3 regions of the Actinosynnema sp. NPDC023587 genome follow, and region 3 is predicted to be linked to each of the others. Evidence: riboswitches for the same ligand, from Rfam matches in the RefSeq annotation. Region 3 holds a riboswitch; each other region holds the start of a gene.
What was found. Region 3 has a riboswitch for S-adenosylmethionine ahead of AB0G01_RS00720 (ATP-binding cassette domain-containing protein). Riboswitches for the same ligand answer to the same signal wherever they lie in the genome.
Positions count from the first base shown of each region.

Region 1: another riboswitch for S-adenosylmethionine. It lies ahead of AB0G01_RS13385 (aminotransferase class V-fold PLP-dependent enzyme); the one in region 3 lies ahead of AB0G01_RS00720 (ATP-binding cassette domain-containing protein).
Region 2: another riboswitch for S-adenosylmethionine. It lies ahead of thrC (threonine synthase); the one in region 3 lies ahead of AB0G01_RS00720 (ATP-binding cassette domain-containing protein).

Region 1 is NZ_JBFABG010000004.1:237,223-244,384, forward strand. Features, by position in the region: gene AB0G01_RS13360 (AsnC family protein) at 1-499, shown strand, start outside; gene AB0G01_RS13365 (hypothetical protein) at 527-787, opposite strand; gene AB0G01_RS13370 (hypothetical protein) at 906-1,388, opposite strand; gene AB0G01_RS13375 (RluA family pseudouridine synthase) at 1,522-2,451, opposite strand; gene lspA (signal peptidase II) at 2,448-3,059, opposite strand; gene AB0G01_RS13385 (aminotransferase class V-fold PLP-dependent enzyme) at 3,064-4,380, opposite strand; SAM riboswitch class IV at 4,421-4,535, opposite strand; gene AB0G01_RS13390 (potassium/proton antiporter) at 4,794-6,266, opposite strand; gene AB0G01_RS13395 (DUF167 domain-containing protein) at 6,603-6,884, opposite strand; gene AB0G01_RS13400 (helix-turn-helix domain-containing protein) at 6,877-7,162, opposite strand, start outside.
Region 2 is NZ_JBFABG010000003.1:319,725-326,886, forward strand. Features, by position in the region: gene AB0G01_RS10305 (TSUP family transporter) at 1-196, opposite strand, end outside; gene rpsT (30S ribosomal protein S20) at 383-643, shown strand; gene holA (DNA polymerase III subunit delta) at 812-1,792, opposite strand; SAM riboswitch class I at 1,890-2,005, shown strand; gene thrC (threonine synthase) at 2,017-3,279, shown strand; gene AB0G01_RS10325 (hypothetical protein) at 3,358-3,810, opposite strand; gene AB0G01_RS10330 (DNA internalization-related competence protein ComEC/Rec2) at 3,890-6,187, opposite strand; gene AB0G01_RS10335 (ComEA family DNA-binding protein) at 6,419-7,132, opposite strand.
Region 3 is NZ_JBFABG010000001.1:144,338-151,499, reverse strand. Features, by position in the region: gene AB0G01_RS00735 (TatD family hydrolase) at 1-249, shown strand, start outside; gene AB0G01_RS00730 (transglycosylase family protein) at 523-1,965, shown strand; gene rsmA (16S rRNA (adenine(1518)-N(6)/adenine(1519)-N(6))-dimethyltransferase RsmA) at 1,975-2,850, shown strand; SAM riboswitch class I at 2,937-3,030, shown strand; gene AB0G01_RS00720 (ATP-binding cassette domain-containing protein) at 3,231-4,241, shown strand; gene AB0G01_RS00715 (methionine ABC transporter permease) at 4,238-4,921, shown strand; gene AB0G01_RS00710 (MetQ/NlpA family ABC transporter substrate-binding protein) at 4,952-5,758, shown strand; gene AB0G01_RS00705 (DUF4184 family protein) at 5,761-6,492, opposite strand; gene AB0G01_RS00700 (4-(cytidine 5'-diphospho)-2-C-methyl-D-erythritol kinase) at 6,637-7,162, shown strand, end outside.

The DNA.
Region 1 (7,162 bases), on a different contig from region 3:
GCACGAACCGATGACCACGTGGGGCCCGCCGCAGTCCTCGGGCTGGGCCCGAGGCGACCACGCGCCCGCGCCCAAGCCCCGGACCGGCAAGGTCGGCTCGACCCTGGAGACCGAGGGCCTGGAGGGCGCGCGGTTCACCATCCAGTTGGTGGAGGTCGTGGACCCGGCCGACTTCCTGTTCACCGCGGCCGGTTACAAGCTGGCCGACGGTGAGCGCGCGGTCGTCGTGCACACCGAGCTGGCGAACACCGGAGCGGTGACGTTCAACGCGCTGCCCGACATGTACCTGGTGCTGATGACGAACGCGGGCGAGACGATCGGCAAGGCACCGGTGTCGCTGTCGTCCCGGCCGCCGCACAAGATCGGCGTGCAGCCCGGTGAGACGGCGGGCGGGCACACCGTCTACGTGCTGCCGGAGAACACCGCCGTCACCTCGGTCCGGTGGAGCTCCCGCCCCGAGACCGACCTGAACACCCTGGTCTGGACGGTCGACGACTAGCCGCACCGCCCTCGGGCCCGGTGCGCCCTACTCGCCGGCCTCCGCCGGGCGCTGGTGGCCGCACGGCACCGGCGCACCGGTCCGGTCGACCACCTCGGCGTCCGCGCCCGAGTTCACCCACACGGTGACGCCCTCGTCGTGGACCACGACGTTGAACGGCGACTCTTCCACCGCCGAGGTCGCCACGGTGAACTCCTCCCCCGGCCGCAACCAGTGGTCGGTGCCCCCCGGTTCGACCCACAGGCAGAGCAGACCTTCGGTCTCGTTGCTCACGCTGGTCCTCGACACACCACCGACGTTAGTCGACCCGCTTCGCGCGGCGGGCACGGCCTCGCCCGGACGTGCCCCGGCCGGTGGGGTCCGCCCAGGTCCGCGAGGACGGCGATCCAGCCCGCCCGGAACCGCCTCAGTCGTTGCGGCGGAACAGCTTCCCGAGGAACGAGCGCTTCGCCGGAGCGGCCTCGGGCTCCGGTGGCGCGGCGGGCGGGGGCGGGGGCGGTGCGCTCGCCGGCACGGCCTCGGGCAGGTCGCCGCCGATCACCGCCGGCGCGACGCTCCAGCCGTCCGGGTCGACCGACGGCGGGGCGAACCGGCCGCCGTACGCCGTCCCGTCCTCCGCGACCGGCGAACCGTGGGCCTGGTCGAGCGGCGCGCCGAACGGCTGGTGCGCGACCGCCCCGTCGTCCGGCCGGGGTGCCGCCGGGCGGACCCGGCGCTCCTCCGGCGGCGCGTGCCGCCGCGCCCGGTGCTGCGCCTCGGCCGCCGCCCACGCGTCGGGCGAGCCGGTGGCCGGGCCCGCCGGGGCGGCGCGGTAACGCCCCCCGCCGGTTCCGGCTGCCGGGATGCCTCGCGGCGGCGTGCGATCCGGGTCGTCGTAGTGCGCTGACACCACGCGTACCTCCCCATACGAGCGGACCGACGACGCAACGTTACGCGATCGCGACCTCGGAACGGGAGGACTCGCCCGGTGCCGGACCCGACCGGGCCGCAGCCACCGGGACCACGCCGACCCGGCCGGAGCGTCAGCCCTCGGCGCGCAGCAGCTCCAGCGCGTCCGTCAGGTCGGCCGGGTACTCGCTGGTGTAGTCCACCCACCGGCCGTCGGCCGGGTGGTGGAAGCCCAGCGTGCGGGCGTGCAGCCACTGCCGGGTCACGCCCAGCCGCTTGGCCAGCGACGGGTCCGCGCCGTAGGTCAGGTCGCCGACGCACGGGTGGCGCAGCGCGGAGAAGTGCACCCGGATCTGGTGGGTGCGCCCGGTTTCCAGATGCACGTCCAGCAGCGACGCCGCCCGGAACGCCTCCACCACCTCGTAGTGGGTGATGCTCGGCCTGCCGTTCGCCATCACCGCGAACTTGTAGTCGTGCTTGGGGTGCCGGTCGATCGGCGCGTCGATGGTGCCCTTGATCGGGTCGGGGTGGCCCTGCACCAGCGCGTGGTACAGCTTGTCGACCGTCCGGTCCTTGAACGCCTGCTTGAGCACCGAGTACGCGTTCTCGCTCTTCGCGACCACCATCACGCCGGTCGTGCCGACGTCCAGCCGGTGCACCACGCCCTGCCGCTCGGCCGCGCCGGACGTGGCGATCCGCACCCCGGCGGCGGCGAGCCCGCCGACCACGGTCGGACCGGTCCAGCCGGGACTCGGGTGCACGGCCACGCCGACCGGCTTGTCCACCACGATGATGTCGTCGTCCTCGTGCAGGACCGCCAGGCCCTCCACGGCGATCGCCTGCACCACCACCGGGCGTTCCGGTTCGGGGAGGGTCACCTCCAGCCACGAGCCGGCGATCAGCCGGTCGGACTTGCCGGCGGGCTGCCCGTCGAGCACCACGCCCCCGGACTCGGTGAGCCCGGCGACGACCGTGCGGGACAGGCCGAGCAGCTTGGCCAGGCCCGCGTCGACGCGCATCCCGTCCAGCCCGTCGGGGACGGGCAGCGTGCGGTAGTCGCTCATGCGTTCTTCACCGGCTTCACGTGGCGGGTTCCGTCGTAGTCGCGCTGCATCGCGGCCAGGACCACGATGATCGCGCCGCCCGCGGAGATGGCGGAGTCGGCGATGTTGAACACCGGGAAGAAGGTGCCGTGGGGCTCGATCACCGAGATGAAGTCCACGACGTGGCCGCGCAGCGGGCCCGGCGACCGGAACAGCCGGTCGACCAGGTTGCCCAGCGCGCCGCCGAGCACCAGCCCGAGACCGACCGCCCAGCCCACCGAGCGCAGCTTGCGGGCGATCCACAGGATGAACCCGACCACGACGCACGCGATCAGGGCGAGCACCACCGTCCAGCCCTCGGCCAGGCCGAAGGCCGCGCCCGCGTTGCGCAGGAACGAGAGGTGGACCAGCCCGCCGAGCAGCTCGACCGGTTCCCGACCCTCCAGCTCCGCGACCGCGATCACCTTGGTCGCGATGTCCAGCGCCAGCACCACCGGCGCGATCACCGCGAGCAGCGCCACCCGGCTCTTCGGTGGCGGCTCGGCGGTGCCGGTGTCCGGATCAGCGGGGACGTCCCGGTGCTCCGGCTCGGTGTTGGGATCGGTGCTCACCGGGCCATTGTCCAGCATCCCCTCAGCGCAGGAACGGCGGGAGCGCCCGCTCGTCGTTCTCCGGCACCCACCGGCCGTCGACGATCCGGTACGGCCACCGCGAGCCCTCGACCACGAGGGACCGCAGCGCCGCGACGAACCGGTCCACGTGCTCGGCGGTGCTGCCCAGGCCCAGCGACGCGCGCAGCGCCCGCTTGCCGTCGGTCAGCCGGTGCACGGCGATGTGCGCGCAGAACGCGCCGTCGCGCACGCCGATGCCGTGCTCGGCGGACAGCGCGGCGGCCAGGAAGCCGACGTCCTGCCCGGCCACCACGAAGCTCACCACGCCCACCCGGTCCTGGCCGGGCCCGAACAGGGACAGCTCGTGCACGCCGGGCACGGTCGCCAGGCCGGCGCGCAACCGCGCCAGGAGCTCCTGCTCGTGCGCGGTGGTCTGCTCCCAGTGCCGGCCCAGCACGTCGCAGGCCACCGCGAGGGCGTGCACGCCCACCACGTTCGGCGAGCCGGCCTCGTGCCGCTCCGGCACCGCCGACCAGGCCACGCCCAGCCGGTCCCCGTGGTCGGTGACCCGCGTGGTCGCGCCGCCGCCGACCAGGTAGGGATCGGCGGCCTGGAGCCAGTCGGCCCGGCCGACCAGCACACCGGTGCCGAACGGGGCGTAGACCTTGTGGCCGGACAGCACCGCGTAGTCCACGTCGAGCGCGCGCAGGTCCACCGGGCGGTGCGGGGCGAGCTGCGCGGCGTCCAGCGCGACGCGCGCGCCGTGCCGGCGGGCCACCGCGGCGAGCTCGGCCACCGGCCACAGCTCGCCGGTGACGTTGGACGCGCCGGTCACCACGACCAGCCGGGGGCCCTCGGGGGTGGCGCGCAGCGCGCGGTCCAGCTCCAGCACGGCCTCGGCGGGCGTCGCCGGGGTGGTCAGCCGGCGCACGTTCGGGCCGCGCCACGGCAGCAGCGCGGCGTGGTGCTCGGTGTCGAACAGCACCACGGACGTGTGCCGGGGCAGGCTGCGGGCCAGCAGGTTCAGCGAGTCGGTGGTGTTGCGGGTGAACACCACCGTGTCCTGGGGGCGCGCGCCGAGGAACCGGCGGACCGAGTCGCGGGCCTGCTCGTAGACGCGGGTGGACACCTGGGAGGCGAACCCCGCGCCCCGGTGCACGCTGGCGTACCAGGGCAGCAGCTCGTCGACGGCGTCGCGGACCTGCTCCAGGCAGGGCGCGCTGGCCGCGTGGTCGAGGTTGGCGTACTCCACCCGCTCACCGGTCACCAGCGGCACGCGCAACGCGGCACCGACGACGCGGGGCAGGGCGGCGATGGCTCCGGGAACTGCGACGGTCATGACAACCTCCGACGGGTCCGGCGGACTCCGTGGCATGGGAGGCCCGCGCTTGCCCGACGCCCTGCGCGCCAGGCCAGGTCCTCATCGGGGGCACCCCACCGCGGTAGGAGGGTTGCCGGCCAGCTAGCCCGAGCTTCGCGCTGGCACTCATGACCTCGTGACCGAAGTTAGCCCACGACCCGGCGTCGAGTCGAGGCCGGTTCACATCATGGGAGGTCGTCCAACACGACCGCCCGCCGTGCGGGAACGACCAGGACCGACCGGCCTCCCGCAGGTCACCGCGACGATCACGGCAACGGTCGCCGGGGCGGGCCGGACCCCCTGACCGCGATCGGGATCACACCGCGGACCACCCGCCCGCCGGCCGCGCCGCCCGGGGTGGCCGGGGGACGGCCACCCCGGGCGGCGCGGGGTCACGGCAGGCCCGAATCGCCCTTCCAGCGGGCGAAGCGGCCGGCGCGGTCGACGGCGCGGATGCGGCGCTCGGTCGCGGTGCGGGCGGCGTCCGTGCAGACCACGAGCATCTGGTCGTGCACCTGGAGGCGGGTCGTGGACTGCGGGGTGAACCCGTCGTCGCCGCGCACCACCAGGCTCACCGTCGCGCCCGGCGGGAGCCGGAGCTCGCTGAGGTAGACGCCGTGCAGCTTGGAGCCGGTCTGGATGCGCACCTGGAGCAGCTCCGCGCCCAGCTCGTCCAGCACCGACGAGTCGACCTGCACCTCCTCGGCCTCGCCGGACTTCACCAGGCCGAGCCACTTGGCCATCCACGGCAGCGAGGAGCCCTGCACCAGGGTCAGCAGGATGACCAGCACGAACACCACGTCGACGAGCTGCTGCGCGCCCTCGAACCCCTGGATCAGCGGGATCAGGGCGAACACGATCGGGACCGCGCCGCGCAGCCCGGACCACGAGATGAACACCTGTTCGCGCCAGGGCACCTTGAACGGCAGCGCCGCGCACAGCACCGACACCGGCCGGGCCAGCAGGACCAGCACCCCGCCCGCGACCAGCGCGGGGATCAGGGATTCGAGCAGCCGGCCGGGTGAGGCGTACAGGCCCAGCAGCACGAACAGCCCGATCTGGGCGAGCCAGCCCAGGCCCTCGGCGAACGACAGCGTGTCGGCCCGGTGCGGCAGGCGGGCGTTGCCCAGCACGAGCGCCGCCGTGTAGACCGCGAGGAACCCGGACGCGTGGGCCAGGTCGCCGACGGTGTAGGCGAGCAGGCACACGGCGACCGTGGCCAGCGGGTAGAGACCGGTCGACGGGAGTGCGGCACGCCGAAGCGCGAACCCGCCCAGCCAGCCCATCGCCACGCCGATCGCGCCGCCCGCGAGGAGCTCGTAGGCCATCAGGGCGGGCGCGGCCCAGGTCACCGGGTCGGGCGAGGCGAGCAGCACCACGGCGATGTAGACCGGGGCGTCGTTGAGCCCGGACTCCAGTTCCAGCGCACCGATCAGCCGTTTGCCGACCCCCACGCCGCGCAGCACGCTGAACACCGCCGCCGCGTCCGTGGAGGACAGCACCGCACCCCACAGCAGGGCGGTGCGCCAGTCCAGGCCCAGCAGGTAGTGCAGGCCGACGCCGGTCAAGCCGACGCTGACCGCGACGGACACTGTGGACAGTGCGATGCCCAGCCCCAGCGCGGGTTTCACCGCCGTCCAGCGGGTCGTCAACCCGCCCTCGGTGAGGATCAGCACCAGCGCCACGGTGCCCAGCGAGCGCGTCAGGTCGGCGTCCTCGAACTGGATTCCCAGCACGGCCTCGCCGAGCAGCACACCGATGCCCAGGTACAGCAGGAGCGAGGGCAGACCGAGCTTGATCGACACCCGCACCGCGATGACGGAGATCAGCAAAACCGCGGCACCGACGCCGAGGAAGGCCGTCACACCACCCACTCGACCTCCAGTTGTTCACCCGGTGGTGGTCATTCTCCCCTGCTGACGCCGATTTGGACTAATCCGGCAATCACCACACCGCCACCACTCCGGACGGGACCCCGCCCGGCACGCCGGTGCGCGGGGCCGGAGCACCGGGGAAGATGATCCGATCGGGCGCGGTGCCCCGTCAACGGGACGAGACCGGGTCCACGGTGGACGAGACCCCGCGCCCCCGGCGGGAGATCCGTGAATCCACCGTCCACAGCGGACGTCCTGTCCACCGGAACGACCTGTGCGGGCGGCCGTTCGGACCACGGGACGCGCGCCCACCCGCGCGAGGCCGCGTCACCCGCCGAGGAGCCGCTCCAAGCGCTCGCGGGCGTCGACCGGGGCGGGGTCGAGTTCGACGAGCTTGTCCCGGCCGCGCTCCCCGCGCACGATCCGCACGTCCTGCCGCCGCACGCCGAACGCCTCGGCCAGCGCACGGCGCACGGCGTCGTTCGCCTTGCCCTCCACGGCGGGCGCGGCGACGGCGACCACCAGGTTCGCGCCGTCCCACCGGCCGCCCACAACGTCGCGCCTCGCGCCCGGCTTGACCCGGACGCCCAGCCGGAACGGGTCAGGCACGGGCGGTCACCGCCGCCAGCGTGTGCTCCAGCAGCGCTCGGCGGGCCCGCACGACGTGCGGCGCGGCGGTCATCAACTGCGCCTGGCCGAGGTAGACCGAGTAGGCGAGGACGGCCCGGTGGCGCGCGTCGTCGGCCGGGAACCCGATGGCCTCGAACAGCTCGACCAGGTAGTCGACCCGCCGGTCGGTGACCCGGAGCAGCACGGGCGCGACCGCCGGGTCGTCCTTGGCCGCGAGCAGGGCCAGTTCGACCGCGCTGGACCGGGCGTCCTCCAGC
Region 2 (7,162 bases), on a different contig from region 3:
CCGCGGCGACCTTGTTCGTGGCCAACGCGTAGAGCGGCTGCCCACCGGGCCCGACCAGCAACAGCGCGGGCAGTTGGATCAGACCTCCCCCACCCACCACCGCGTCGACCGCACCGGCGAGGGCGGCGGCCGCGCAGAGGAAGAGGAGACCGGCGAGCGACACCTGCCCGAACCCGGGCCAGTCAAGAGCGGTCATCACCCGATCAGCTTAACCGGACGGATGTACTGTTTTACCCGCCCGAGGACTGGTGCCGACCACGGCGAGCCGCCTGATAGCCTCTACAGCGCTATCGCGCGGCATTCCGCAATGGAGGAAGCCCACCTCGGGTGGGGCCGATCACAGCGCGATACGACCCAGAGACCAGGAAACGGTGGCTTTCGCGTGGCTAACATCAAGTCCCAGCTCAAGCGGATCCAGACGAACGAGAAGGCGCGCCTGCGCAACAAGGCCGTCAAGTCGTCGCTGAAGACCGCGATCCGCAAGTTCCGTGAGGCCGCCGAGGCGGGCGACAAGGAAAAGGCCACCACCCTGGCCCGCGAAGCCTCGCGCAAGCTCGACAAGGCCGTCACCAAGGGCGTGATCCACGCCAACCAGGCCGCCAACAAGAAGTCGGCCCTGGCCCGGCGCGCCAACCAGATCTGATCTCCCGGATCTGACGCAGGCTCCCGAAGCGCCGCGCCCTCCCCCGGAGGGCGCGGCGCTTCGCTTTGCCGCCACTCCCGCCACTCCCGCCACTTGCCGCCACTCCCGCCGCACGGGCACCGGACACTGGGCACTGGGCACCGGCCGAACGCCCGCCACGTCGGCCGCTCAACGCCGCCGGTAGACCGCGACGATCTTCAGCACAGCCCGCTCCAGCGCGTACCCCGAGTCGGCGGCCACGCCCTTCACGTCGGCGTTGAGGTCCGCGACCACCGACATGGCGACCGCGAGCCCGTCGCCGTCCCAGCCCCGCGCCTGCCCCTGCGCCTTCTTCACCTTCCAGGGCGGCATGCCCAGCTCACCGGCCAGCTTGAACGGGTCGCCGCGCCCGGCTGCGGACACCCGCGCGATGGTCCGCACCGCGTCGGCCAACGCGTCCGCGACCAGCACGTGCGGCACCCCGGTCTGGAGCGCCCAGCGCAAGGCCTCCAACGCCCCGCCCCGATCGCCCGCGACGGCCTTCTCGGCCACCGCGAACCCGGTCACCTCGGCCCGCCCCCGGTGGTAGCGGTGGACGGCGTCGGCGTCGATCTTGCCGCCCGTGTCCGACACGAGCTGCGACGCCGCCGCGGCCAGCTCCCGCAGGTCCGACCCCACCGACTCGATCAGCGCCCCGACCGCCTCCGGGTCGGACTTGCCGCCCGCCGCACGGATCTCGTTGCGCACGAACGCCTCGCGCTCCGCCGCCTTGGTGATCTTCGGGCACTCGGTCACCACCGCCCCGGCCTTGCGCAGCGCGGCGGGCAGCTCCTTGGCCACCTTGCTGCGCCCGCCACCGGTGTGCACGACGACCAGGACCACCCCGTCCGCCGGCGACTTGGCGTAGGCGATGACCGCCTCGGCGATCTCCTTGCCCGCCTCCTGCGCGGACTCCAGAGCGATGACCCGCCCCTCCGCGAACAGCGACGGACTGACCAGTTCGGCCAGCTCAGGAGGGGTGAGATCAGTCACTTTGACCCTGGTCAGGTCGGCCTGCGGATCGCCTTGGCGAGCCAGCACCAGCGCACCGCGCACTGCCCGCTCGACCAGCAACTCTTCCTCACCGACGACCAGGTGCACGGGGCCCGGGGTGACTGCGGGAGCGCTCACGGGGGCGATCCTCCCACGCCCCGGATCGCGCCCGGTTGGTGGACGGATCTGGCTGCGGGTCGGGATCGTGCCGTAGGTTGGGGGCACAACTGAATACCGCTCATCCAGAGGGGCAGAGGGATCGGCCCGAAGAAGCCCCGGCAACCCGTCGCGCAGCGTCCGCTGCGACGACCACGGTGCCAATTCCGACCCGCGACGCGGGAAAGATGAGGAGATACCTCGCGATGACTGCTGTCAGTGTGCCTCCGGCCACCACCTCCTTCGACCTCGGTCCGGCTCGTGCCCTGTCGTGCCGCGAATGCGGTCACGAGACCCCGCTCGCGCCCGAGTACGCCTGTCTTGAGTGTTTCGGGCCGCTGGAAGTCGCCTACGACTTCGGCCGCGTCCGCCGCGAGGACATCGAGGCGGGCCCCCGGTCGATCTGGCGCTACCGCGGCCTGCTCCCGGTGCCCTCGAACGTCGAGTCGCACCCCAACACCAACCCCGGCGCGACCCGCCTGGTCGAGGCCGACCGCCTCGCCAAGGCCCTGGGCGTGCGCAAGGTGTGGGTGAAGGACGACACCGGCAACCCCACCCACTCGTTCAAGGACCGCGTCGTCGGTGTTGCCCTCGCCGCCGCCCGCGAGCTGGGCTTCAAGGTCCTGGCCTGTCCCTCCACCGGCAACCTGGCCAACGCCGTCGCCGCCGCCGCCGCCCGCGCCGGCTGGCAGTCGGTCGTGCTGGTGCCCTCCTCCCTGGAGCAGGCCAAGATCCTCATGACCGCCGTCTACGGCGGCGACCTGATCACCGTCGACGGCAACTACGACGACGTGAACCGCCTCGCGCAGGAACTGGCCGCCGAGCACGAGGACTGGGCCTTCGTCAACGTCAACGTCCGCCCCTACTACGCCGAGGGCTCGAAGACCCTGGGCTACGAGGTGGCCGAGCAACTGGGGTGGCGGCTGCCCGACCAGATCGTGGTGCCCATCGCCTCCGGCTCGCAGTTGACCAAGGTCGACAAGGCCTTCCGCGAGTTCGGCGAGCTCGGTCTGGTCGAGCCCACCCCGTACCGGGTGTTCGGAGCCCAGGCCACCGGCTGCTCCCCCGTCGCGGCGGCGTTCAAGTCCGGCCAGGACGTGGTGACCCCGGTCCGCCCGGACACCATCGCCCGCTCGCTGGCGATCGGCGCTCCGGCGGACGGCCCGTACGTGCTGGACGCGGTCCGCCGCACCAACGGCGCGATCGATGACGTCACCGACGACGAGGTGGTCGAGGGCATCCGCCTGCTGGCCCGCACCGAGGGCATCTTCGCCGAGACGGCCGGCGGCGTGACCGTCGCCACGGCGAAGAAGCTCATCGAGACCGGTCAGCTCGACCCGGACGCCGAGACCGTGCTGCTGATCACCGGCGACGGCCTGAAGACCCTCGACGCCCTCGGCAACCGCGTCGGTCCCCGCGCCAACGTGCCGCCCTCGGCCGAGGCCGTGCTGAACGCGCTGAAGAACTGACCACGCCCGGCCGGCTCGCGCGCCACGACCGTCCGTCGAGGACACCTGGCGCGCGGGCCGATCGCGCCGACCCCCGGGTCACAACACGATGTCCGGCACCCGCAGCCACCCGGTGCGCGGGAACGACGAGAGCTCGGGCAGCAGGAACGGCCCGACCTCCTCGGTCTCGGCCCGCCACGCGGTGAGCTGCTGCGGCCACGGCGACGCCGCCTTGTGCCCGTTGTACCGGTTGGCCCGCCAGTCCTCGGGCGCGATCGCCAGGTCGTCGTCGAACAACGCGTCGGCGATCTCCTGGTAGGCATCCTGCGGTGAGGCGACGGACACGGTGCCCACGGTTTTCGTGACGGTCGCCCGCGCCACGATCCCCCGGCCGCCGATCGACAGGTCCTCGCAGAGGTAGAACTCGAACGACGGCCGCAATTCCGAGTTCGGCCACGGGTGGGCGGCATAGCCGGGCTGCCACAACGCCCATCCCAGTTCCCGTGGCGACCAACCGGTGTGCAGCCGGACCCAGGTGTTCCGGTCATTCATGATCGTGCTCCTCTCGTTCGGCCCGGTCGCTCGACCGGGCAGGTTCGTTCATCAGCCGCCGTTGGTCAGCGGCTGTTTGTCAGCGGCCGTTGGTCAGCGGTTCGCCGCGCCGGACGACCCGAGGTCCCTCCGGCCCCGGCAGGACGGCGGTGTCGCCATCCCGGTCCGAGCGCGAGAGCAACGCCCCCTCGCGCTCCAAGGCGTCGACCAGCACCCCACTGGGGTGGCCGTAGCGGTTGTCGGCCCCGACGCTGACCAGCGCGACCCGAGGCCGCACCGCCGCCAGGAACTCCGGCGACGAGTACCGCGACCCGTGGTGCGGCACCTTCAGCACGTCGGCCCGCAGATCGACGTGCCCACCGAGCAGCGCCGCCTGCCCGGCCAACTCGACGTCGCCGGTCAGCAACACCCGCCCGGCGGCCGTGGTCGCCCGCACCACCACCGAGGCGTCGTTGACCGCCGTGTTCTCGTCCCCGCGCGCAACCACGCGCGGCCCCAGCACCTCCAGTTCCAATCCCGGCCAGCTCAACCGCTGCCCGAGCCCGAGCTCGACCACCTCGACCCCGGCGCTCCGCGCCAGTGCCGTCACCTCCTTCCACGCCCACTCCGGTTGTCGCGACGGCCCCACGGCCACCGCACCGACACCCCGTTCCGCCAAGACCCCCGCCAGCCCGCCGATGTGGTCGGCGTGCAGGTGGCTCAGCACCACCAGCGGCACCCGCCGTACTCCCAACCTGGACAGGCAGGCCAGCACCGGACCCGGGTCCGGCCCGGTGTCGACCAGTACCGCCCGGTCGCGCTCGGCCGTGGCCAGGACGACCGCGTCGCCCTGGCCCACGTCGCACGCCACCACGGCCCAGCCCGGCACCGGCCAGCGCGGCGCGACCACCCCGACCGGCACCAGCACGACGGCCACCCCGGCGGCCACCGCGACGACCAGCACCCGCAGCCGCCGCAGCCGGAACACGCCGTACGCCACCACCACCGCGCCGACCAGCAACAGCCCTCCCGTCCAGCCCTCGGGCCACGCCACGGCCGCACCGGGCACCGCCGCCGCGTGCCGTCCGACCGTGATCAGCCACCACGCGGCCGGCCCTGCCACCTCGACCACGAACCGCGCCGTGTCGAGGTGGACCTGTGCCACCACCGCCGCCAGCACCCCGAGCACCGTGGCCGGTGCCACGACCGGTGCCACCAGCAGGTTCGCCGCGACCGCGACCAGGCTCACCTGCCCGGAGATCCCGGCGACCAGCGGAGCCGTGGCGAGGTGCGCCGCCGCCGGCACCGCCAGCGCCTCGGCCAACCCGACCGGCACGCCCCGGTCGCGCAGCCCGCCGGACCACTGCGGCGCGAGCAGCACCAGCGCCGCCGTCGCCACGACGGACAGCCCGAATCCCGGATCCACCGCGAGCTGCGGATCGTGCAACACCAGCACGACCACCCCGGCGGCCAGCGCGGGCAGCGCGGACCGCTCCCGCCCCAGCACCAGCGCGAGCAGTGCCACCGCGCCCATCACCGCCGCCCGCAGCACGCTCGGCTCCGGACCGGCCAACACCACGAACCCGACCAGCGCCGCCATCCCGCCCGCCGCGCATCCCCGTGGCCCGAAATGCAGTAGCCTCAACAACAACAGCACCGCGCCGCACAGGATGGCCAAGTTGGCCCCGCTGACCGCCAGCACGTGCGCCAGGCCCGAGGTGCGGAACTCGTCCACCACCCGGGGCGACAGGCCCGACGTGTCGCCGACGACCAGCGCGGGCAGCAACCCGGCGGGTTCCGGGTCCAGCGTGCCGCTCGCGTCCCGCAGTCCCACCCGCAACGCCTCCGCCGCCCGCTGCCACACGGGTGCTGGGGTGACCTCGCGCGGCGGGCCCCGGACCCGCAGCATCGCGACGGTGAGCTCCCCGGATTTCGCCGGTGCGAGCGTGCCGCGAGCCAGGACCTGTTGCCCGGGAAGCAGTTCCTGCCAAGCTGGTGCCGGAGCGAGCACCACCACCCGACCGCCGTCGTCCACCACCGCCGCCCGGATGAGGACCAGGTCGACCCCGCCGGCCCGCGACCCGAAGCCGGCGGCCCGCAGACCACGCGGCCGGTCGGACAGTTCGAGTCGCACCGCCGTCAGGCCACCGTGACCGGCCGCCGAGCGGAGCGGGTGGTGCGCCGACTCGTGTAGCTGCGCGCCGATCCAGCACGCCGCCACCGGCCCGACCACCGCGATCGCCACGGCGGCCGGTGGCCACCTGCGGAGGGCCACACCGCCCACCACCGCCATCGTGAGACCGATGGCGACGCCCGCCCACCACGTCCAGAGCAGACCGGCCAGAGCGGTCGCCCAGACCGCCAGTGCCGCCGGTACGAGGTGGGCACGCGAACTCACGGCCCGGTTCGCCGGTCAGGGCTGTGATCGACGCCCCTGGAGCGGTGGTGTGTTCGCGGGATGCCCCGAGCGAGTGGCAGGTGACGTGTCATGGCAGTACCTCCTGGTGGTGTCCGATGTGGACAGAGTGGTTTTCTGGGGTGGAGCAGTGGCCGGGGTGCGGTAGTAGGAGCGGCGTGGTGGGGGGTGGACGGGGGCTTCAGAGCGGGCCGGAAGTGGAGGGTGTCGGGTTCAGAGGCGGACCAGGTCGCCGAGTTTGGCCAGTTTCGCTTCACCTATCCCTTCGATCTCGCCTAGTTGGTCGATGGACGTGAACGGGCCGCGTTTCAGGCGGCGATCCACGATCCGTTGCGCTGTCACGGGTCCTACGCCGGGAAGTCCGTCGAGTTGCTCCTTCGTCGCGGTGTTGAGGTTGACGGGTTGGCGGTGGTCCTCCGGGTTCGGAGGGGGGATGCCGACGGCGATCTGCTCGCCATCGGAGACTCGGCGGGCGAGGTTGAGGTCGTGGAGGTCGGCGTTCGGGTTGGGACCGCCGGCCGCGTGGACCGCCTCGGCGACGCGCGCGCCGCTGGTGACCGTCACCAGGCCGGGTTTGGGCACCTCACCCACGACGTTGACGACCACGTGCTCCGGGAGCCTGGTCACCTCGGCCGCGAGCGGCAGGGAGGGTGGCGACTCGGGCTCGGGTCGCTGCCACCAGAGGCTGAGCGCGACGGCCAGCGCCACACCGGCCAGCACGCCGCCGAAGACGACCGGACGGCGGGGTAACGCGAGGCCGGGCCGCCACCGTTGCAGGAGCGCGCGCAACCGGCCCGGCGGTCCGGTGCCGCCGGAAGAGGACGCGAAGACGACCAGCGGGGTCTCGTCGGCGCGGTGCTTGCCCTGGTTCTTCGCGATCAGGGCGTCGAGCCGGGCTGCTGTGGTATCCGGTTTCTCGTCGAACATGTGATCGACACTAGGCCGGTCGGAGCAGTG
Region 3 (7,162 bases):
TTCCGCAACGCGAAGGCGCTGCGCGAGGCGGCGGCGTGGGTGCCGGCCGAGCACCTGCTGGTGGAGACCGACGCCCCGTTCCTGACCCCGCACCCGTTCAGGGGTCGGCCGAACGAGCCGTACTGCGCGAACTACACCCTGCGTGACATCGCTACGCTCCGTCACGTGGAATTGGCGGAGCTGGCGTCAACTGTCACCCGAAACGCCGAACGAGTCTTCGGTCTTGGTGACCTGGTGCAGTCGCAATAGGCCTTACGACGAATGGCGGACAGACTTGCTCCTCTGATGGGGTGATCGACCTCACAGGGGTCGCGGGAGTGTTTGCACAACCCCCGAGTACCCGTTACGGTCCCGTGACCGTGCCCCCCGTCAAGTCCCGGGGGCGCGACCCGCGGTCGGGGCGGGTTTACGCACCAGAAGCGAGAAGACGGACACACACAGGAGTTGCCGGAGATCACCTGCTGACCACCGACACCGAACGTGTGCGCGAACCCTTCGCGCCTTCAGGAGGTATGGAACCCCGTGAACTCGTTCAACGAGGACACCGACTGGTTTACTCCCGTGCAGGTCGACCAGCCGCCGTCCGCCACCGTGGACGTCCTGGACAGACCCGAGCCCGGGTGGTCCGACTGGGACACCGCGGTGTTCAGCATCACGCCGGAGGACGTCCGGGAGGTCCTCGGACCTGACGCGGACGACCTGCTGGCCAGTGCCGACGTCGACGTCGACGAGCTGATCAAGCTCATCAACGCCGAGACCACGCTCCTCCCGCCGATCATCATCCCGGACGAGGTCTCCCAGGACCGGGTCGCCGGAGCCCTGGCTGCCGAGCAGCCGAGCGCCCCGCCCGCCGCCCTGGTCGAAGCCGCCGGGAAGTGGAAGCGCCGCTTCCTCAAGGCCGCCGTCGCCACCGTGCTGGTGACCATCTCCGGCGGTGGCGCGACCGCCATCGCCATGGACAAGTCCGTCACGGTCGACGTGGACGGCGAAGCCACCACCGTGCGCACCTACGAGTCCACCGTGGGCGAGATCCTCGCCGACGAGGGCATCGTGGTCGGCGAGCACGACGCGCTCAGCCCGTCCCCCCAGGCGAAGGTCGGCGACGGCGGCAAGATCTCGCTGGACCGCGGCCGGCTGGTCAAGATGACCGTCGACGGCGAGCAGCGCGAGGGCTGGGTCCGCTCGGTCACCGTGGACGAGGCGCTCGACCAGCTCAAGGTCGAGGACGAGGGCGCGTGGGTCTCCCACGACCGCGGCATGGCCGTCCCGCTCGGCGGCCTGGCGCTGGAGGTGAAGAGCCTCAAGACCGTCACGGTCTACGACGGCGGCACCGAGCCCAGGCAGGTGCGCACGACCGCGCTGACCGTCGACGAGATGATGAAGGCCGAGAACATCTCGCTCGGCCCGGAGGACAAGCTCGAATCCGCCGGGGACCTGCGCATCACCAACGGTGCCGAGGTCCACATCAGCCGCACCGGCGTGTCCGTGATCAACGCGACGGAGGCCATCGAGCCGACCGTCGAGGAGGTCAAGGACGCCACGATGATGCGGGGCTCCAAGGAGACCGTCGAGGCGGGCGAGCCCGGCGAGCAGATCGTCACCTACCGGGTGACCATCAAGAACGGCAAGGAAACCGGCCGCGAGAAGCTGGGCACGAAGGTCACCAAGGAGCCGAAGGCCAAGAAGGTCAAGGTCGGCACGAAGCTCCCGCCCGACGGCGAGGTGTGGGACCGGCTGGCCAACTGCGAGGCGACCGGCAACTGGGCCATCAACACCGGCAACGGCTACTACGGCGGCCTCCAGTTCAACAAGGGCACGTGGGACGCGTACGGCGGTAGCCAGTACGCCGCGTACCCGCACCAGGCCAGCCGCGAGCAGCAGATCGCCGTGGCGAGCAAGCTCCGCGACGCGCGCGGCGGGTACTCGGCGTGGCCCCACTGCCAGCAGAAGCTGGGGCTGTCGTAAGTTTTGCGGGTGACCGAACCTGCACCAGCGGGGCCGGGGAGTGCGCTCCTCGGCCCCGCTGACGTCCGCCGGCTCGCCGCCGAGCTGGACATCCGCCCCACCAAGAAGCTCGGCCAGAACTTCGTGCACGACCCGAACACGGTCCGCAAGGTCGTGGCGGCGGCGGGACTCGGTCCCGAGGACGTGGTGCTGGAGGTCGGGCCGGGGCTGGGGTCGCTGACCCTGGCGCTGCTGCCCGCGTGCGCTTCGGTGGTCGCGGTCGAGATCGACCCGGTGCTGGCGAGGCGGCTGCCGGTGACGGTGGCCGAGCGCGCGCCCGGTCTGAAGGACCGGCTGACGGTCGTCGAGGCCGACGCGATGCGGGTCACCGCCGACCGGTTCCCGGTGCCGCCGACCGCGCTGGTGGCCAACCTCCCGTACAACGTGGCCGTGCCGGTCGTGCTGCACCTGCTGGCCGAGCTGCCGTCGCTGCGGACCGGGCTGGTGATGGTGCAGGCCGAGGTGGCCGACCGGATGGCGGCCGGACCGGGCAGCAAGGTCTACGGGGTGCCGAGCGTGAAGCTCGCCTGGTACGCGGACGCCCGCCGGGCCGGACCGGTGCCGCGCTCGGTGTTCTGGCCGGTGCCCAACGTGGACTCCGCGCTGGTCGCCTTCACCCGCCACGAGCCGCTGTCCACTGTGGACCGCAAGGCGCTGTTCTCGTTGGTGGACGCGGCTTTCGCGCAGCGCCGCAAGATGCTCCGCGGTGCCCTCTCCGGGTGGGCCGGGTCGGCCGCCGAGGCCGAGCGGCTGTTGACGCTGGCCGGGGTCGATCCGGGCGTCCGGGGGGAGCAATTGGGCGTCGGCGACTTCGTCCGGATAGCCGAGGCTTCCTCACCGGAATAGCCGATGATCTTTCGGCCATCAGTGTGATTTGACGAACGATCCTCATGCGGGCTTGCGTTGAAGCCTCCGCGTCGGGTGTACTCGTGCTGCCATCCCGAGCGGCCGAGAGACCTGGCTCTACGACGCCGCAGCAACCACCTCCCCGGCGGAGGCAGGTGCTTCCGCCAGGAGCGATGGAGGATCACGTGCCCAGGATGCTGCTCACACGCCGGCGAGTCGTCGACCACGGCCGCCGCACGGTTTCGGGCTGTCGAAGCTAACTGCGCGTAGGCGCTTGTCGAGTCCTCGTCGTCCCCTTTTCCGGGACACCCTTCTTGAGCCGGCCTTCGGACGTGCACGCCACGAGCGTGCGCTGCCGCGTGCAGTCGTGGAGCGAAACCGTGATCACTGTCGAAAACCTCACCAAGACCTTTCCCGGGAGTACCGGTCAGGTTCGCGCGCTGGACGGCGTGAACCTGGACGTGGCCGCCGGCACCGTGCTGGGCGTCGTCGGCCCCAGCGGGGCGGGCAAGTCCACGCTGGCGCGGTGCGTGGCGCTGCTGGAGCGCCCCGACAGCGGTGCGATCCGCGTCGACGGCACCGACCTGGTGTCCCTCGGCGGCCCGGCGCTGCGCGCCGCCCGCCGGCAGATCGGCGTTGTGCCGCAAGGGGATTCGCTGCTCCGCCAGCGGACCGCCGCGGGCAACGTGGCGCTCCCGCTGGAGTCGGCCGGCATCCCCGGCCCGCAGCGGCGCACCCGCGTCGCCGAACTGCTCGACCTGGTCGGCCTGACCGACAAGGCCGGGTCCTACCCGGACCAGCTCTCCGGCGGCCAGCGCCAGCGGATCGCCGTGGCGCGGGCCCTCGCGGCCGGCCCGTCGGTGCTGCTGGCCGACGAGCCGACCTCCGCGCTCGACCCCGACACCACCGGCTCGGTGCTGACCGTGCTGGACCGCGCGCGGGCCGAGCTCGGTGTCACGGTGCTCGTGGTCACCCACGACATGGGCGTCGTCCGCAGGATCTGCGACGACGTCGCGGTGCTGGAGGACGGCCGCGTGGTCGAGCACGGCAAGGTGCTCAGCCTGGTCGCGGACGCGTCCTCGCGCACGGCCGCCTCGCTGCTGCCCGCCGTGGACCAGAACCCGGCGGCCGAGGGCGCGTACGACCGCGTCGCGGACGTCGTGCTGGTCGGGTTCGCCGCGGTCGGCGCGCTGCTGCCCGAGGCCACCAGCCGGTTCGGGGTGGACCTGAACCTGCTCGGCGGCGGTCTGACGCGGCTCGGCGAGACCCCGGTGGCGCGGTTCCGCGTCGGTCTCAACGGCGAGCGCGCGGACTCGGCGCTGGAGTGGATCTCGGAAGCGGGTGGCGCGGTGCGCCGGACACTGGCGGGGCCCCAGGGAGTAGCTGCGTGAGGTCTGCGACACCCTGGTCCACCGTGTTCGACGACGTCCTGGTCGCGACCGGCCAGACCGTCTACATGGTGGGCGTCTCCACCCTGATCGCGGTAGCGCTCGGCATTCCGCTCGGCGTCTGGTTGCAGCTCACCGCCCCCGGTGGGCTGCGGCCCAGGCCCGTGGCGCACAAGCTGCTCGGCTTCGTGGTCGACCTCGGTCGGTCCATGCCCTTCCTGGTCCTGCTGATCCTGCTGATGTCGTTCACCCGGCTGATCCTCGGCGGCACGATCGGGCCGACGGCGGCCATCGTGCCGCTGGCGATCGGCGCGATCCCGTTCGTCGGGCGGCTGGTCCAGAACGTCCTGTCGGAAGTGCACGTGGCGGTGATCGAGGCGGCGGTGACCACCGGTGCCTCCACCCTCCGGATCGTGCGCAGCGTGCTGCTGCGCGAGTCGCTGCCCGCGCTGGTCAACGCGATCGCCGTGACCGCCATCGCCCTGCTCGGCTACTCCGCCATGGCCGGCGTGGTCGGCGGCGGTGGTCTCGGCGACCTGGCCGTGCGCGAGGGCTACCAGCGGTTCAACGACCGCTACCTGTGGGCCACGGTCGTGGTGCTCGCCGTCGTGGCGACCCTGATCCAGTTCACCGGCAACCGCGTGGCCCGGGGCGTCGACCGCCGCCGGCACGCCTCCGTCTGAAAGTTCTCCATCTCCGCAGTAAGGAATGACATGCGTATTCGTGCTGCCCTCGTCGCCGTGCTGCTGACCGCGGTGGGCTGCGGAAGCGGCCAGACCGGTGCCGCTTCCGACCCCGAAGCGGCCCTGAAGGTCGGCGTCAGCCCCGTCCCGCACGCCCAGGTGCTCAAGTACGTGGCCGACAACCTGGCCGAGGACAAGGGCCTCAAGATCGAGGTCGTCGAGTTCACCGACTACGTCCAGCCCAACACCGCGCTGGTGGACGGGTCGCTGGACGCCAACTACTTCCAGACCGTCCCCTACCTGGACACGTTCAAGGCGGAGAGCGGCGCGAAGCTGGAGTGGATCGGGCCGGTGCACGTCGAACCGCTCGGCGTGTACTCCAAGAAGCACCAGAAGCTCGCCGACCTGCCGTCCGGCGCGAAGGTCGCGGTGGCCAACGACGCGACGAACGAGGCGCGCGGGCTGCGCCTGCTCCAGGACAACGGGCTGATCAAGATCAAGGCGGGCGCGGAGCGGACCGCGTCCATCCGGGACATCGCGGAGAACCCGAAGAACCTGGAGTTCGTGGCGCTGGAAGCGGCCCAGTTGCCCCGGTCGCTGGAGGACACCGACGCGGCCGTGGTGAACGGCAACTACGCGATCGACGCCGGGCTCAAGCCGTCGTCGGACGCGCTGGCGCTGGAGGAGGCCGAGGGCAACCCGAACGCCAACGGCCTGGTCACCCGCGCCGAGCTCAAGGACGACAAGCGGATCAAGGACCTGCTGGCCCTGCTCCAGTCGCAGCAGGTCAAGGACTACATCAAAACGACCTTCTCGGGGTCCGTGCTGGCCGTGTGAGGCTAGCGGTCGACCGTGGCGCGCTCTCCGCGGAGGGCGCGCCACGCGCCGTAGAGGGCCACGGCGATCAGCGCGCCGGTGACCACCGTGATCGAGCCGCTGACCAGCACGACCGTGGTGCTGCCGCCGGCCGTGGTGAACGCCGCGAACGCGGCGGTGAAGGCCGCCAGCGCGACGATGACCGCGCCGGGGCGGGCCGGGGGCGTGAACCGGGCCGGCACCGGGCGGCGGGGCATCCGGGACAGCGTCCGGGCACACCAGGCCGCGATCAGGAGGGCTCCCGCCACCGTGCTCACCCACTGGGCCAGCGCGAAGCCGGGCATCCCCAGGGCCTCTCCGCCCAGGGCGGGGAGGAGCCGCACGCCCCAGCCGTCGTAGTGGGTGAACGCGTCCCACACGACGTGCGTCACGCTGCCGACCAGCGCGGAGGCGGCGGTGGCGATCCCGAAGCGCGGGGCGGGCAGGTGGGCGACCCTCGACCGGATCGCGGCCGGGGCCAGGGCGAGCGCGGGTTCGCGCAGCACCGCGCGGTAGAGGGCCAGGGCGACCAGCGCCATCGGCACGTCCAGCAGGACCAGCCCCCACCAGGTGTGGGTGTGCTCGCCGACGCCCGCGTGCAGCACCACGAAGTACGGCAGGTCCGGTGCCATCGAGCCCGTGACCAGGGCCGACGTCACCAGCGGGCGACGGGCCAGCGGCAGGACCGCGGCGATGTGCGAGGCGGTGAACGGCATGTCGGCATTCGACCACCCCCCGGCGCGGGACGGCGTCGTGGACACCGGATCTCCACGGGTCCTCCGCGGCTTCCCCGCCGTTCCGACCGCGTCCGCGAGCCAGGTGGCAGCGAGCACCCGGTCGACGCCCGTAGGCTTCAGGGCGTGCTCGCCGTAGTCCCACCCCCGGTCACCGTCCGCGTCCCGGCCAAGGTCAACCTGCACCTGGCGGTCGGTGACCCGCGCGCGGACGGCTACCACGACCTGGTGACGATCTTCCAGGCGCTGTCCCTGACCGACGAGGTGACGGTGGCCACCACCGACGACCCCGGCGTCGAGGTGCGCGGCGAGGGCGCGGACTCCGTGCCCACCGGGCCCTCGAACCTGGCCTGGCGGGCCGTGCGGGCGCTGGCCGAGCACGTCGGCCGCGACCCCGACGACCCGAAGGTCAGGATCTCGATCCGCAAGGCCATCCCGGTCGCGGGCGGCATGGCGGGCGGCAGCGCGAACGCGGCGGCGACGCTGGTCGGCCTGGCCTCGCTGTGGCGGCTGGAGGTCGGCCGGGACGAGCTGGCCGGGGTGGCGGGCACGATCGGGGCCGACGTCCCGTTCGCGCTCTACGGCGGCACCGCGCTGGGCACCGACCGGGGCGACCGGATCGTGCCCGTGCTGGCCCGCCACCCGTTCCACT